DNA from 2 places in the Lysinibacillus sp. NPDC093688 genome. Region 2 is predicted to be linked to the other one. Evidence: predicted binding sites of a transcription regulator. Region 2 holds the regulator's gene; the other holds the start of a gene.
What was found. Region 2 encodes Rex, which represses fermentation and respiration genes when NADH is low (regulators of the CRP and FNR family bind a similar motif). Its sites were predicted from a motif close to TTGTGAAATATTTCACAA; they were not measured.
Positions count from the first base shown of each region.

Region 1: the regulator Rex is predicted to act here: its motif matches at 2,758-2,775, upstream of ACQKN2_RS18750 (cytochrome ubiquinol oxidase subunit I).

Region 1 covers NZ_JBNNUX010000028.1:29,231-36,497, forward strand. Annotated here, with positions in the region: gene cydS (cytochrome bd oxidase small subunit CydS) at 3-125, opposite strand; gene ACQKN2_RS18745 (cytochrome d ubiquinol oxidase subunit II) at 139-1,164, opposite strand; gene ACQKN2_RS18750 (cytochrome ubiquinol oxidase subunit I) at 1,161-2,507, opposite strand; gene ACQKN2_RS18755 (diacylglycerol kinase) at 2,929-3,843, opposite strand; gene ACQKN2_RS18760 (thioredoxin family protein) at 3,971-4,531, opposite strand; gene thrS (threonine--tRNA ligase) at 5,759-7,267, opposite strand, start outside.
Region 2 covers NZ_JBNNUX010000029.1:48,778-56,044, reverse strand. Annotated here, with positions in the region: gene abc-f (ribosomal protection-like ABC-F family protein) at 425-2,368, opposite strand; gene ACQKN2_RS19120 (redox-sensing transcriptional repressor Rex) at 2,594-3,229, shown strand; gene ACQKN2_RS19115 (twin-arginine translocase TatA/TatE family subunit) at 3,460-3,645, shown strand; gene tatC (twin-arginine translocase subunit TatC) at 3,663-4,484, shown strand; gene ACQKN2_RS19105 (CPBP family intramembrane glutamic endopeptidase) at 4,588-5,352, opposite strand; gene groES (co-chaperone GroES) at 5,525-5,809, shown strand; gene groL (chaperonin GroEL) at 5,959-7,267, shown strand, end outside.

The sequences.
Region 1 (7,267 bases), on a different contig from region 2:
CGCTATTCGCGACTCTTCCCCTCTTTCCTTACTGTATGGTAATCTCTAGGTGCCCACCAGAAAGCAGCGACTACACCTAGGATGACGACTATAAATGGTGCATAAAAAATCAAAAAACTTGTCATAGTTGTATCCCTCCTATGCGTGATTGTCTTCTTTTCCTGTCACATAATTTTTGTTGAAAAGGAATAATTTCAACAACAAGAACAGTGACGGAATAAGCAGACACAATCCCAAAATAAACGCAATGACGAGTGCAATCGCCATTTGTGTACTCGTAAAGCTATCGTAAATTGTTAGATATGGATACAGTAAATATGGATATTGAGCAATTCCATATGCGAAGAATGCCACTGCAAATTGGGCAATCAATAAACTAACCGCAAGACCGTAATTTTTTCGCGTCCATATTAATATTACAGTAACAATAAATAACACAGCTGAAATGGCAAACATCCACCATAGATTTACCATGTTATTGTAAATTTCAGGGTTGATGAATTTCATTTCGTACATAATGCCGAGCGCACTTACCATTAATGGTATCGCCCAAGCAAGTGCGTATTTTCGCATTAAATTTGTAGCTTCTCGATCCTTTGCTTTATGCGCATACCAAGTTAAAAATGAGGCTGAAATATAAAGTACAGCTGCAATGCTCAACACGACAATACTCCAAGCAAACGGGCTCGTATACAACGTCCAATAATTCAATACCGGTTGCCCGTCAACAATATCAACATAGCCACCAGCAGCAATCGCGAACACAACAGAGAGTGAGGCTGGAATAAGTAAGCCAGCTATACCATACGTCAGCGTGTAACCAATATGTCCACGTGTGCCATATGATTCAAATGCATAGTAGGAGCCTCGTATTGCAAGAAGCACTAGCGAAATACTAACTGGGACAAGTAAAATCGTTCCATAATAGAAAGCTGTTTGAGGGAAAAATCCGACAATCCCCACAAAGAAGAATACTAAAAAGACATTGGTTACTTCCCAAACAGGTGATAAATAGCGCTTAATAATATTCGTTAAAATGTGATTTTTTCCGATAAGTAAGCTGTAGGCATTAAAAAAGCCTGCTCCAAAATCGATTGAAGCTACAATGACATAACCAAATAGGAAAATCCATAACACTGAAATACCTAAAATCTCTAATGTCATAAGATGTCACCGCCTTTTTCAGCATGGCGATCTTCTATTTCTCGCTCAATTGGATTCTTTTTGAACATACGAATCAACACTACGATACTTCCTACTGCTAATACAGCATATACGCCGGTAAACAACAGCATCATTAAATCTACATGGTCACTCGTTGTGGCCCCTTCTGGTGTTCGCATTAATCCATATAAGATCCAAGGCTGTCGTCCCACTTCAGCAAGCCACCATCCTGCTTCAATCGCAATAATGGAAAGTGGCCCACCTGCAACAACAATCCATCTAAACCAACGTCTATGAATAAACTGCCAATCACGTGCTTTCCCGGATACGTAAACTAGTGAAACGAATGCCATGAACATGCCAATAAACACCATTAGATCAAAGAGGTAATGAATATACAGTGGTGGTCGATCTTCTTTTGCAAATTGATCTAAACCAATTACCTCTGCATTTGGATTATTATGTGCTAAAACGCTCAAAGCATAAGGTACTTTAATAGCATATTTTACTTCTTCACCATTTAATACACCAAGTAGTATAAGAGAAGCTTTATCTCCCGTTTCGAAATGCCACTCAGCTGCAGCTAGTTTTTCTGGTTGATATTCTGCTAAATATTTACCCGAAAAGTCTCCAATAATCGCTGATGCAATGGAGAAAATCAGACCAATCTTCATAAGTAGGTATAAAGATTTTTTATGGTATATATGCTTAGAACCTTTAAGTAGACGGTATCCTGCAATAGATGCTAATACAAATGCGGACGTCATGTAGGCTGTAACGAGAACATGTGCTACTTTTGTTGGCATCGCTGGATTAAACATGGCTAAAAAAGGTTGAATATTCACAAGCTGTCCGTCCACAATGTCAAATCCTTGCGGCGCATTCATAAACGCATTGACAATTGTTATAAACACAGCTGACATTGATGCACCGATAGCAACTGGAATTAACAATAGCATATGCTTTTTCGGATTATCGAAACGATCCCACGTATATAAGTAGATGCCTAGGAAGATGGCTTCAAAGAAAAATGCAAACGTTTCCATAAAAAGTGGTAATGCAATTGTTTGGCCGGCAAGCTGCATAAAATTCGGCCATAGTAAAGACAACTGTAAGCCAATTGCTGTCCCTGTTACAACTCCGACTGCAACTGTAATAACAAAACCTCGTGCCCAACGTCTTGCCATTAAAATATAGTGCTCATCATTCTTTTTATACCCAGTCCATTGTGCGATCATAATCATTAATGGGACACCAACACCAATCGTTGCATAAATAATATGGAACGATAAAGTTAGCTCCGTTAATGCTCTACTCCAAAAGACTGCTGATTCATTTACCATTTCATTGCCCCCCTAACTTCCAAATATTCTTCCAAGTATGGAAAGTAGCATGATAATTGCAACACCAAAGCTTAGCCAAATGAGCTTTCTTTCCTGTGACTTATACAAAAGCAACACTTCCTTTCCCTTATCCATACCCTCATTTTCCACTATTGCAACGAAAAAAACCTTTATAATGGACCGGAATTTCGGCCTATTATAAAGGTTTCAAATTTTGTTCAAGTAATATACGCACATTTGCCAAACATTTTTCTTAATTTATTCACAATACCAATTAAAGGATGTAAATGTTCATATATATGGTGATTAACCCATTAATATGGATCATCACCAAAACATGTGGTGATGATCCATTAATCTCCACAAAAAATCGATTAAACAGGGCTCCATCTAAATTAAGCAGAAACCTTTTTTATGTTCATTACATACGGTCTTCCTCACGAATATCTGCTAGTGGAACAAAAATTTCAATATGACGCTTTAAGTTTTCAAATGTTGCAGGCGCGTCCCCACCATATTCACCATCTAAGTTTAAATGAATTTCATCTTCAGTAGATACTTTGACGACACTTGCCTTTTTATAAATTACACGATCATCATTTAAATGCTCGCCTCTTAATGCCATCGCAGCAAGCTGAATAAATTCAGGCAGGTTTACTTTTTTCAATACGATTAAAGTAAAGTAGCCATCATTAATACTTGCGTCTGGTGCAAGCTTTTCAAAGCCTCCTACTGAATTTGTTAAGCCACATAAAAACATCATGGCATCCCCATCAAACACTTCGCCATCATATTCTATACGCATGTGAGAAGCTTTAATCGATGGGATCATTTCCACTGCTTTTAAGTAATAAGCTAACTGTCCTAGCATTGTTTTCATTTTACTTGGCACTTCATAAGTTAATTCTGTAATCCGTCCGCCAGCAGCAATATTGATGAAATAGCGTTCCCCATTTAATAAACCAACATCTACCGGCAACGATTCACCTTTAATAATAATGTCAACGGCAGCTTCAATATTTCGAGGAATCTGCACGGCACGGGCAAAGTCATTCGTTGTGCCCATCGGAATTAGACCCACTTTCGGCCGGTTCTCAAATGGACTTACACCTGCAACAACTTCATTTAATGTGCCATCTCCACCAACTGCAATAATTATATCAAAGCCACGTTCTACTGCATTTTTTGCAGCAATGGTTGCATCGCCTTCACAGGTTGTTGCGTGACAAGATGTTTCATAGCCTGCTACCTCTAATTTTGCCAATACTTCTGGTAGATGCTTTTTAAACACTTCACGCCCAGATGTAGGATTATAAATGATTCTTGCTCGTTTCATAACATACCTTCTTTGCTTCATAAGATTCTATTTCTTTTCAACGAATTATACGTTTAAATGTTGCATTGAAGTAAACAAAAGCAAGGCATGTCCTCTTTTTTCTGACATGCAGCCTTGTGATTTACAATTATTGCAATGCAGCTGTTACTTGCTTTTTAAAATCCTCGTAAACATATGTCCAATATGATTTATTCGTCATATTCTCTTCACGAATTTCTGCATATAGCGCTTTTTGTGCATCATCAAATGTCGGATCTTCTTTATCAGGTAAAGTAGCTCGTTTACTTACTACTAGATCCTGTAATTCTGGTGCTCGTGGTCCCCATTTTCCAACAACCTGACCAGCATCATCTAATAAAACATAAACCGGAATTGCACGGCCACCGTTTGTTAAATAACGATCAATCAAATCTGTATCGGCATCACGTAGTACTGCGCGCATGTCTAATCCTGCTGCCTCTGCAACTCGGCGAATGATTGGATTGTTTAACATTGCGTCCCCGCACCAATCCTCAGTAATTGTTAAAATTTTTAGTTGCTTGCTCTTCAGCATTTCGATAAAGCCATCGTTTACTGGCACTTCGAAACCACCATAAATACGGAAGCTTTCCTCTTTTAACGTCGTCATATTATCCATATATTGTTGAATTGAAATCGCATCATTGAAATATTGTTGTTCAGTTTTCATTGATAGACCTCCTAAAGTTTTATCATGTTCTATTCTATATTTTGCTATGAATACTCCATTTAGACAACTATAAAGTGCTAATTTGGTATTTTTTAGTTCTTATCTCCATAAAATCGAGTTTATTTCCGTTCCTGCTGAACCTTTCCTATTTAAATGACATACATTTTATCAAAAATCGTCTCCGATTTTTGGTGACTAGCCATTTTTTATAAATTGGCATCAAATAAAGGCACCATATGTAACTTCCTAAACGCACCTGATACTGACTGCCTGTTGATACTTTATTGGTAATAGGCATTTATCTTGTTATAGATGCCCCTAAAGAATCTTTAGTATGTATTAATTTTTAAATACAAAAGGCCAAGAAAACAGACTATTATCAAGACCTAAATTAAACGAACCTTTATTCTGAGTGCAGCTTTAGAATAAAGCTTGATTAAAAAAACTTCCTTCAACCTTTATTTATCAGCAAATGCAAAAACACCCCAATTTGAAAAAAGATTGATCAAAATGGAGTTAATCTTTCTAACTAAGTATGAGATTTTTATAAAGAAATTTGATCAATTAAATGAGTCTTATTCAACTAATGCACCCTTTTGTTTAAGTATAATGTTTCACAAGCTCATTTTGATTGATAATTCTTATTACATATTTGACTTCCAATTATATTTATTTTATTTCTTTTCCGTCCAGTACTCCTTGCATTTCAGTACCTCGAATTTCAATTCGTTAGACCATTTGTTAAAGCTGTTCAGCAACTTTGGAAAACAAAAGGAAGCGACGAAGCTGTTGAACTGTTTATTGCTGAGGTACACGAATTAAGAATAGAACGGAAGTTATAGGATTGGAACAAGAACGAGACCTATGGAAACACGTAGGAAACAATATATATGAGATACACCTATGTTGTCTCATATGTATATATACTTTCATGATAACAAGAATTCACAGATTTTATTACTACTGATGCCCCTAAAATACTAAGGTCAAAACTAGATGAATTAACTTTTGAGCTCTTTCATCTAGTTCTTTCAACCATGTATTTTTAATTAGCTAAATTTTATATAAAGTATTACTCGCCTAATGACTCAATTAGGCTCTACAATACACACGATTTTCTAATCAAGAACCCAGCAATCGTTGTAGATCTTAAAATCCGTAAAACTATATATAACTTGCATGCATTCTTTATAAATTTACAGAATACAAATTTTTATGATTTTGACTTTACACACTTAATGAAATCGGCAATCTTTTCTGCTCAATTTCTTCTTTTACCTTTTGGACAAATGCGTCAACTGACATTTTCGTTAGGGCTTCTTGCTTATAAGCCCTAACAGTGACAGATTCACTTTGCTCTTCTTCATCACCTAGGACAAGGATATAAGGATTTTTTTGCATTTGCGCATCACGAATTTTGCGACCAAGCTTTTCATTTCGGTTATCTACCGATACACGAATATTTTCTTGGCGTAAGGCATCTGCAACTTTATCTACATATAGTTTATGGACAGCCGATACACCAATAATTTGCACTTGTTTTGGTGCTAACCAAAGTGGGAACGCGCCACCAAAGTGCTCGATTAAAATACCTAAGAAGCGATCTATCGAGCCAAATACTGCTCGATGAATAACAACTGGGCGCACTTTTTCATTTACTTCATTGATATATGTTAAGTCAAACTTCTCTGGCAGCTGGAAGTCTAACTGCACCGTTGCACATTGATGACTACGTTTAATAGCATCTTTGATGTGAATATCGATTTTCGGTCCGTAAAACGCACCGTCTCCTTCGTTTACTTTGTACGGGAAGCCTAAGCGTTGTAATACATTTTCAAGCGCCTTTTCCGCCTTGTCCCAAAGGGAGCGTTCGCCCATATAATCATCCGGGCGTGTCGATAATTCGATGTCATATGTAAAGCCGAACACCTGATACACATGATCAATAATTTGTAATGCCAATGTAATTTCGTCTTCAATTTGTTCGGGTGTCACGAAAATGTGGGCATCGTCCTGACAAAATGTGCGTACACGCAGTAGCCCATTTAATGCGCCACTAAATTCATGACGGTGGACTTGGCCAAATTCTGCCATGCGAATCGGTAAATCACGATATGAATGTAAATCGTTTTTGTATATTAACATATGTCCTGGGCAGTTCATCGGCTTTAGCGCAAACTTTTGCTCATCCACTTGTGTAAAATACATATTCTCGTGGTAGTGCTGCCAATGTCCTGACTGCTCCCACAGTCTTTGATTCATCATTAGTGGCGTACGCACTTCTTGATAGTCATAGCTTGTTTGGAGCTCGCGTAAAAAACGTTCCAATTCATTGCGAATAATTTGTCCGTTCGCTAAGTAAAATGGCATGCCAGGCGCTTCCTCTGAAAACATAAACAGTTCCAGCTCTTTACCTAGTCGGCGATGGTTACGCTTTTCTGCTTCTTCTAAAAATACAAAATGGGCTTCCATCGCTTCTTTTGTCGTAAATGCCACGCCATAAATACGTTGTAACATTTGGTTCTTCGAATCACCACGCCAATACGCACCTGAAATATGCATCAGCTTAAAGTGCTGTAACTTAGCTGTATTCGGAATATGTGGTCCACGACATAAATCGATAAAATCGCCTTGTTCATAGACCGTTACTAGTTCATCTACGGGAATTGCATCTATTAATTCTAACTTTAATGCATCCTGCGCAAATAATTGTCGAGCCTCATCACGCGTCACTTC
Region 2 (7,267 bases):
CTTTTTTGCTTTTATGAAAAAATTGTTGAGAAAACAGTGTATATAAGAAGATATGAATCTAGTTAGTTGACAAATTTTTCAGAAAATTATCCACAGGCAAGGTGGAAATAAAAGAGCGAACATCCGTACTTATGCACAAAATGTTGATAACTTGTGTATAACTTGTGATTATTCAATATATAGTAGCCTGTTTTGCACAGAGTGATGTGAATAAAATATTTTTGAATTGTGGACAATGTGGAAAAGTCTGTTGATATGTTGGTATTACTAGATTTATAGTGTGTATAAAGTTGTGGGCACTTTTTGTCGAAAAATAGCACTTGACCAATATATATGAAAAAACAGGGCGAGTAAAGTAAAAAGCCATGCGACAAGTCACATGGCTTTACAAGACGCCCACCTTAAAAAAGTTCGGTGGGGGATGTTATACAGTAATTTTTTCAAGTTCTTCACTTAGCTCCAGCCATTCCATTTCAAATAACTCGTACTGTTCCTTAGAAGTGGATAATTCATCCTGGAGTTGTGTAATTTTTTCGTGGTCTGTGAAAATCTCAGGGTCGCAAAGTGCTTCCTCTAAGCGAGCTATTTCAAGATTTACTTGCTGCATTTTCCCTTCTAGTTCCTCAAGCATGCGTCTAATTTGACGTTCCCGCTTTTTAGCCTCTTTATCAATTTTAGAGGTAGAGATCTTATCAGGTACATCCGCTTGAGCCTGCGGTTGAGCAGCTGCCTTCATTTGTGCAATTTCTAATAGCTCTTGTTTCTTTTCAAGATAATAATCATAGTCACCTAAGTACTCAAAGGAACCATCGCCAGATAGTTCAATTACTTTAGTAGCAATTCGATTGATGAAATATCGGTCATGCGATACAAATAAGAGCGTTCCAGGATAATCAATCAGTGCGTTTTCCAGTATCTCTTTACTATCTAAGTCTAAGTGATTGGTAGGCTCATCGAGAATTAAGAGATTTGCCTTTTGCATCATCAACTTAGCTAATGCAAGTCTAGCTTTTTCTCCACCAGATAAAGATGACACGATTTTATCTACATCAACTCCACTGAATAAGAAACGGCCTAGCACCGTGCGAATATCTTTTTCATTCATTAAAGGCCATTCATCCCATAGCTCTTTTAGCACGCTTTTATTGCTCGATAGCTTGGCCTGCTCTTGATCATAATAACCAATTTGAACATTTGTACCATAGCGAATCTCTCCAGTGAGTGGTAGCAAATCTTTGACAATGGTTTTTAATAATGTTGATTTACCAACACCATTTGGTCCAACAAGTGCAATGCGATCTTCTCGGAAAGTGCGTAGCGTGATGCCACTTGATATTTTCTTATCACTATAACCTATCGTTAAGTCATCGATAGATAATACATCATTACCACTTTGACGTTCAATTGTAAAACCAAAGCTTGCTGACTTTTCATCACCATCAGGGGATTCCATCCATTCTGTTCGTTCAAGCATCTTACGACGACTTTGTGCCATTTTAGTAGTAGAAGCACGAGCGATGTTTTTTTGAATAAAATCCTCAAGCTTGGCCTTTTCATCTTGCTGACGTTCAAAAAGCTTCAAATCGCGCTCATAATTTTTCGCTTTTTCATCTAAATAGGCACTATAATTGCCTGTATATTTTGTGACGCGATGACGAGAGACTTCGTAGACAATGGAAACAACCTGGTCTAAGAAATAGCGGTCATGGGAAACAATTAGAATAGCCCCTTCATAGCCTTTTAAATATGATTCCAACCAAGAGAGGGTATCAATATCTAAATGGTTAGTAGGTTCATCAAGGATTAATAAGTCAGGTTTACTTAAAAGAAGCTTAGCAAGCGCTAACCGAGTCCGTTGTCCCCCTGATAGTGAGCTAATTGGCTTTTCGTAATCATTAGGATAGAACTGCATACCATGAAGGACAGAACGTGTATCAGATTCATATTGATAGCCACCCGCATCCTTAAAATTATGCTGCAAATGATCGTATTCAGACATTATTTTTGCATATAAAGTAGGATTTTCATAAACAGTTGGATCGGCCATTTGTTGTTCTAATGATCGTAGTGTTTGTTCTTGGGCAATAAGTGGCTCAAAAATTGTCATCATTTCATCCCAAATCGACAATGTTGAGTTTAATCCAGCATGCTGCTCTAAATATCCAATTTGTACACCTTTAGGAATAATAATATCGCCAGAGTCATATGACATTTGACCAGCAATTATTTTAAGTAAAGTGGACTTACCAGCACCGTTACGACCTACTAATGCAACACGGTCACGATGTTGAACTTCTAATTTTACGCCACTTAAAATTTCATCTGCAAGGAAGGATTTATATAGTTGATTGACCTGTAAAACAATCATTCTTGACACCTCAATTCTTCCTTAGTGTAATGGATGAGCGATTGGCTTGCAATGTCGATGCTTTACTTATTCCAAGCTGTCATGTAAGATTGAAACGATTTCCCTTTAGTTAGTGGCGTAAAAGCGCCTTTAACTAAAGGAAAATCCTCCAGTGAATATTATAAACTTAGAAATATAAAGCATGTATCATAAATAGAATTTGATACGTTTTAAGGAGGAAAAAGTTTGAAACAAGAATTAAAAATTCCACAAGCCACTACGAAAAGACTTCCTCTTTACTATCGTTTTATCCAAAACTTTGCACAAGAAGGCATGGAACGCATTTCTTCGAAGGAACTAAGTGAAGCGATGAAAATTGATTCTGCAACTATTCGCCGAGATTTTTCTTATTTTGGTGCTCTTGGGAAAAAGGGATATGGCTATGATGTGCAGCATCTCTTACAATTTTTTAGCCAAACACTCGATCAACATGAAGCGACAAAAGTAGCGTTAATTGGTGTGGGGAATTTAGGTAGTGCTTTATTAAAATATAATTTCCAAAAAAATCACAATACTCATATCGTTGTAGCATTTGACTCGAAGGCTCCAAAAGAAGGGAAGATGATTAGCAATATTCCTGTTTTTCACCCTGATTTATTGGAAGAGAAGTATGCAGAATATGGAGCGGAGCTTGCAATTTTAACAGTTTCACCACGCTCTGCACAGAAAATGGCTGATAGATTAGCAGTAATGAACGCAAAAGGAATTTTGAACTTTACGCCAGAGCGTATTACTGTACCAGATAAAATGCAACTTTTAACAATCGATTTGTCGGTAGAGTTGCAGGCACTTATTTATTTAATTCGTAATCAGGAAGAGTGATCATTGTACATAATTTAACTTCTTTCAGCGGAGTCCAAACACCCACTGAAAGAAGTTAAAGTCTCCGGACGCAATTAGGCCGGGGTATAATTGATAGTATAGCTCACAGTTTCTGTTAAGTAGAAGTATGTAATAAAATGAGAAAATGACGAAAAACTTTCACATATTATTAATTAGCAAATTGGCGAAATATGCGTTAAAATGATGGATATAAAGAGGAGGTGGCTGTAATGGGTGGTATTGGTCCTATGAGCCTCATTATTATCGGAATTGTCGCATTACTAATTTTTGGACCTAAGAAGTTACCAGAGCTTGGTAAAGCATTTGGTTCAACATTACGTGAATTCAAAAATGCTACTAAAGGTTTAGCCGACGATGATGATGATGACAAGAAAAAGAAAGAATTAGATAAGTAAGTTAGGATGTTTGAGGAATGAATCCAAGAGATCTAACTGTCATTGAACATATAGAAGAATTAAGAAAACGGCTTTTCATTGTTGCCGTTTTCTTTGTTCTCGCTATGGCTGGTGGCTTCTTTGCTGCAAAGCCGCTTGTTAAATACCTTCAAAGTACTGGAGCGAATTACAATATAGAGCTCCATGCATTTGATGTAGTAACACCACTTGCAATTTATATCCAAGTAGTTTTCTTAATCGCTTTCATTCTTTCTTCGCCGGTATTGATGTATCAATTGTGGGCTTTTATTAGCCCGGGATTAAGGGACGTAGAACGAAAAGCAACTTTAAGCTATATACCGTATTCATTTTTATTGTTTTTAGCAGGGCTATCCTTTTCATACTTTTTACTATTCCCTTATGTCATAAAGTTTATGATGAATTTATCAAACGATTTAGAAATTCAACAAACAATTGGCATACATGAATATTTTACGTTTTTATTTAAGCTTACAATACCTTTTGGTTTCCTTTTCCAATTACCGATTGTAGTCTTGTTTTTTTCACGTATTGGGATTTTATCTCCTGAGTTACTAATTCGTATTCGTAAGTATTCATACTTTGGTTTATTTGTATGTGCTGCTCTAATCGCGCCACCTGAATTAGCTTCGCACTTAATGGTTTCAGTACCGTTGTTTGTTCTTTATGAAATTAGCATTATGATTTCTCGTATTGGCTATAAGAAATACTTAAAATCAGAGGAAATGCGAATGAAGGAAGAACAAGAGGCTGAGCAAAAACGTCAGATAGAAGAGGCACTTGAACAGCAGAGACGTCAAATCGAAGAATTGAATCAATAATAATAGAAGCTCGATGCTTATTAGTAGCATCGAGCTTTTTCGTCGTTATAGTTACAGCTTACATGCAATAAAAATCAGTGGAAGAAAAACTCCCACTGATTTTTTATTGCATTTTTTCTAGTTCTTGAAGAAACTTTTGCAATGGTTCTGCATACAATTGTACAAGTGTCACAAAACCGTTCAGCATGACATGGGCGATAATTGACGTCCAAATGCGTTTCGTTTTGTGATATAAGAAGGCAAAAATTAATCCACAAATTGTATAAAGTAAGATATGTGAGAAGTCCATATGAATAAGTGCAAAGAAAATGGCACTTACTATAGCGGCTACCCAGAAATTAGTTGTTTGGACAAGCGAACCAAAAATTACACGACGGAAGACGAACTCTTCTAAAATTGGTCCAAATACGACAATTGCTAGTATCGCAATAGGAGCACCTTTTGCTATACCTACAATATCAGCTGTGTTTTGCGACCCACCTTGGATACCGAATATAGCCATTTCGATAGCTGCGCCAATCATTTGGCCAAAGAAAACTAAGAAGAAACCAATAATTCCCCACATAATTGACAGTGGTATCGTTTCTTTCTTCCCTTTATAAATATCCCAAAACGCTTTATCGCGAGAAGTTAGGATTAAGCTTATAATTAACGCAATGGCAAAGCTAAGTGCAATATACCAGCCTTGCGTAAGTGGGGCAGCTTGCTCACTAGGTAAACCGGTTGTACTCATAACAAGCTTGTGAAATGGGCTTGCCAGCCATCTACCTGATATTTGCATGAGGATATAAATCAGTAAAACATAAAGGGCTGTTTTTTTATGTTTATTTAATTTTTGAGAATTGTTCACAGTCAAAATCCTTTCCATTCATTATGCTACCTTTCTATTGTAGAGGAATATGGAAAGAAAACAAAATTTTTCGAAGTTCTGACTTGCAAAAAAAAGTGTGATTGATTATCATAATAATTGTGTTAGCACTCGTATAGGTAGAGTGCTAATAGACTTAAACTTACATTTAATTAATAGGAGGTTGTTTCACTTGTTAAGACCACTAGGAGATCGTATTGTAATCGAACTAATCGAGGTAGAAGAAAAATCTGCATTCGGTATTGTACTGCCAGACTCTGCAAAAGAAAAACCACAAGAAGGTAAAATTGTAGCAGTTGGGACAGGTCGTATATTAGAGAACGGGCAACGTGTTGAGCTTGACGTTAAAGTTGACGACCGCATTATTTTCTCTAAGTACTCTGGTACAGAAGTTAAATATGAAGGTAATGAATACCTAATTTTACGCGAAAGCGATATTCTTGCAATTATTGAATAAGTTCATACTTTTTTAGTTTATTAAAGTTAATACCTTTAGTGATTGTCACAGATAAACAAATGAATGGGTGACAATGACAGTATGGCGAAATTTTTATAAATATATTGATGAAGCTTAACGAATATTCCATTCCAGGAGGGTAAATTCAAATGGCAAAAGATATTAAATTCTCAGAAGAAGCACGTGCATTAATGCTACAAGGTGTAGATAAATTAGCAAACGCAGTAAAAATTACTCTAGGGCCAAAAGGTCGTAACGTAGTTTTAGAAAAAAAATTCGGTTCACCACTTATTACAAATGATGGTGTAACAATTGCAAAAGAAATCGAGCTAGAAAATCCATACGAAAACATGGGTGCAAAATTAGTAGCAGAAGTTGCTTCTAAAACAAACGAAATCGCTGGTGACGGTACAACAACTGCAACAGTATTAGCTCAAGCAATTATTCGTGAAGGCTTAAAAAACGTAACAGCTGGTGCAAATCCTGTAGGCATTCGTAAAGGGATCGACAAAGCAGTTGTAGCAGCCCTTACAGAATTAAACGCTATTTCTCGTCCAGTAAGCAACAAAGAGGAAATCGCACAGGTTGCGGCTATCTCTGCTGCTGATGATGAAGTAGGACAATTAATTGCAGAAGCAATGGAACGTGTTGGTAACGACGGTGTTATTACAATTGAAGAATCTAAAGGCTTCACAACTGAGCTTGATGTAGTTGAAGGTATGCAATTCGACCGTGGTTATGCATCACACTACATGGTAACAGATACAGATAAAATGGAAGCTGTATTAGATAATCCTTACATTTTAATTACTGATAAAAAAATTACAAACATCCAAGAAGTATTACCATTATTAGAACAAGTGGTACAACAAGGTCGTCCGCTGTTAATCATCGCTGAAGATGTTGAAGGTGAAGCTCTTGCAACACTTGTAGTGAACAAGCTTCGTGGTACATTCAATGCTGTAGCGGTTAAAGCTCCAGGATTTGGTGACCGTCGTAAAGCAATGCTAGAAGATATCGCAATTTTAACAGGTGGTCAAGTAATTACAGAAGAATTAGGCTTAGACCTTAAATCAGCTGATATTACATCACTTGGGCGCGCTGCGAAAGTTGTTGTGACAAAAGACAATTCAACAATCGTAGAAGGTGTTGGTGGTGCAGACGCAATCGAAGGTCGCATTGGTCAAATCCGTGCTCAGCTTGCTGAAACAACTTCAGAATTCGATAAAGAAAAATTACAAGAACGCCTTGCAAAATTAGCAGGTGGTGTAGCAGTAATCAAAGTTGGTGCTGCAACAGAAACAGAACTAAAAGAACGTAAACTTCGCATTGAAGATGCTCTTAACTCAACTCGTGCAGCAGTTGAAGAAGGTATCGTATCAGGCGGTGGTACTGCACTTCTTAACGTATATGCGGCAGTTGAAAAAGTAGCAGATGCAGAAGAAGGCGATGTAGCAA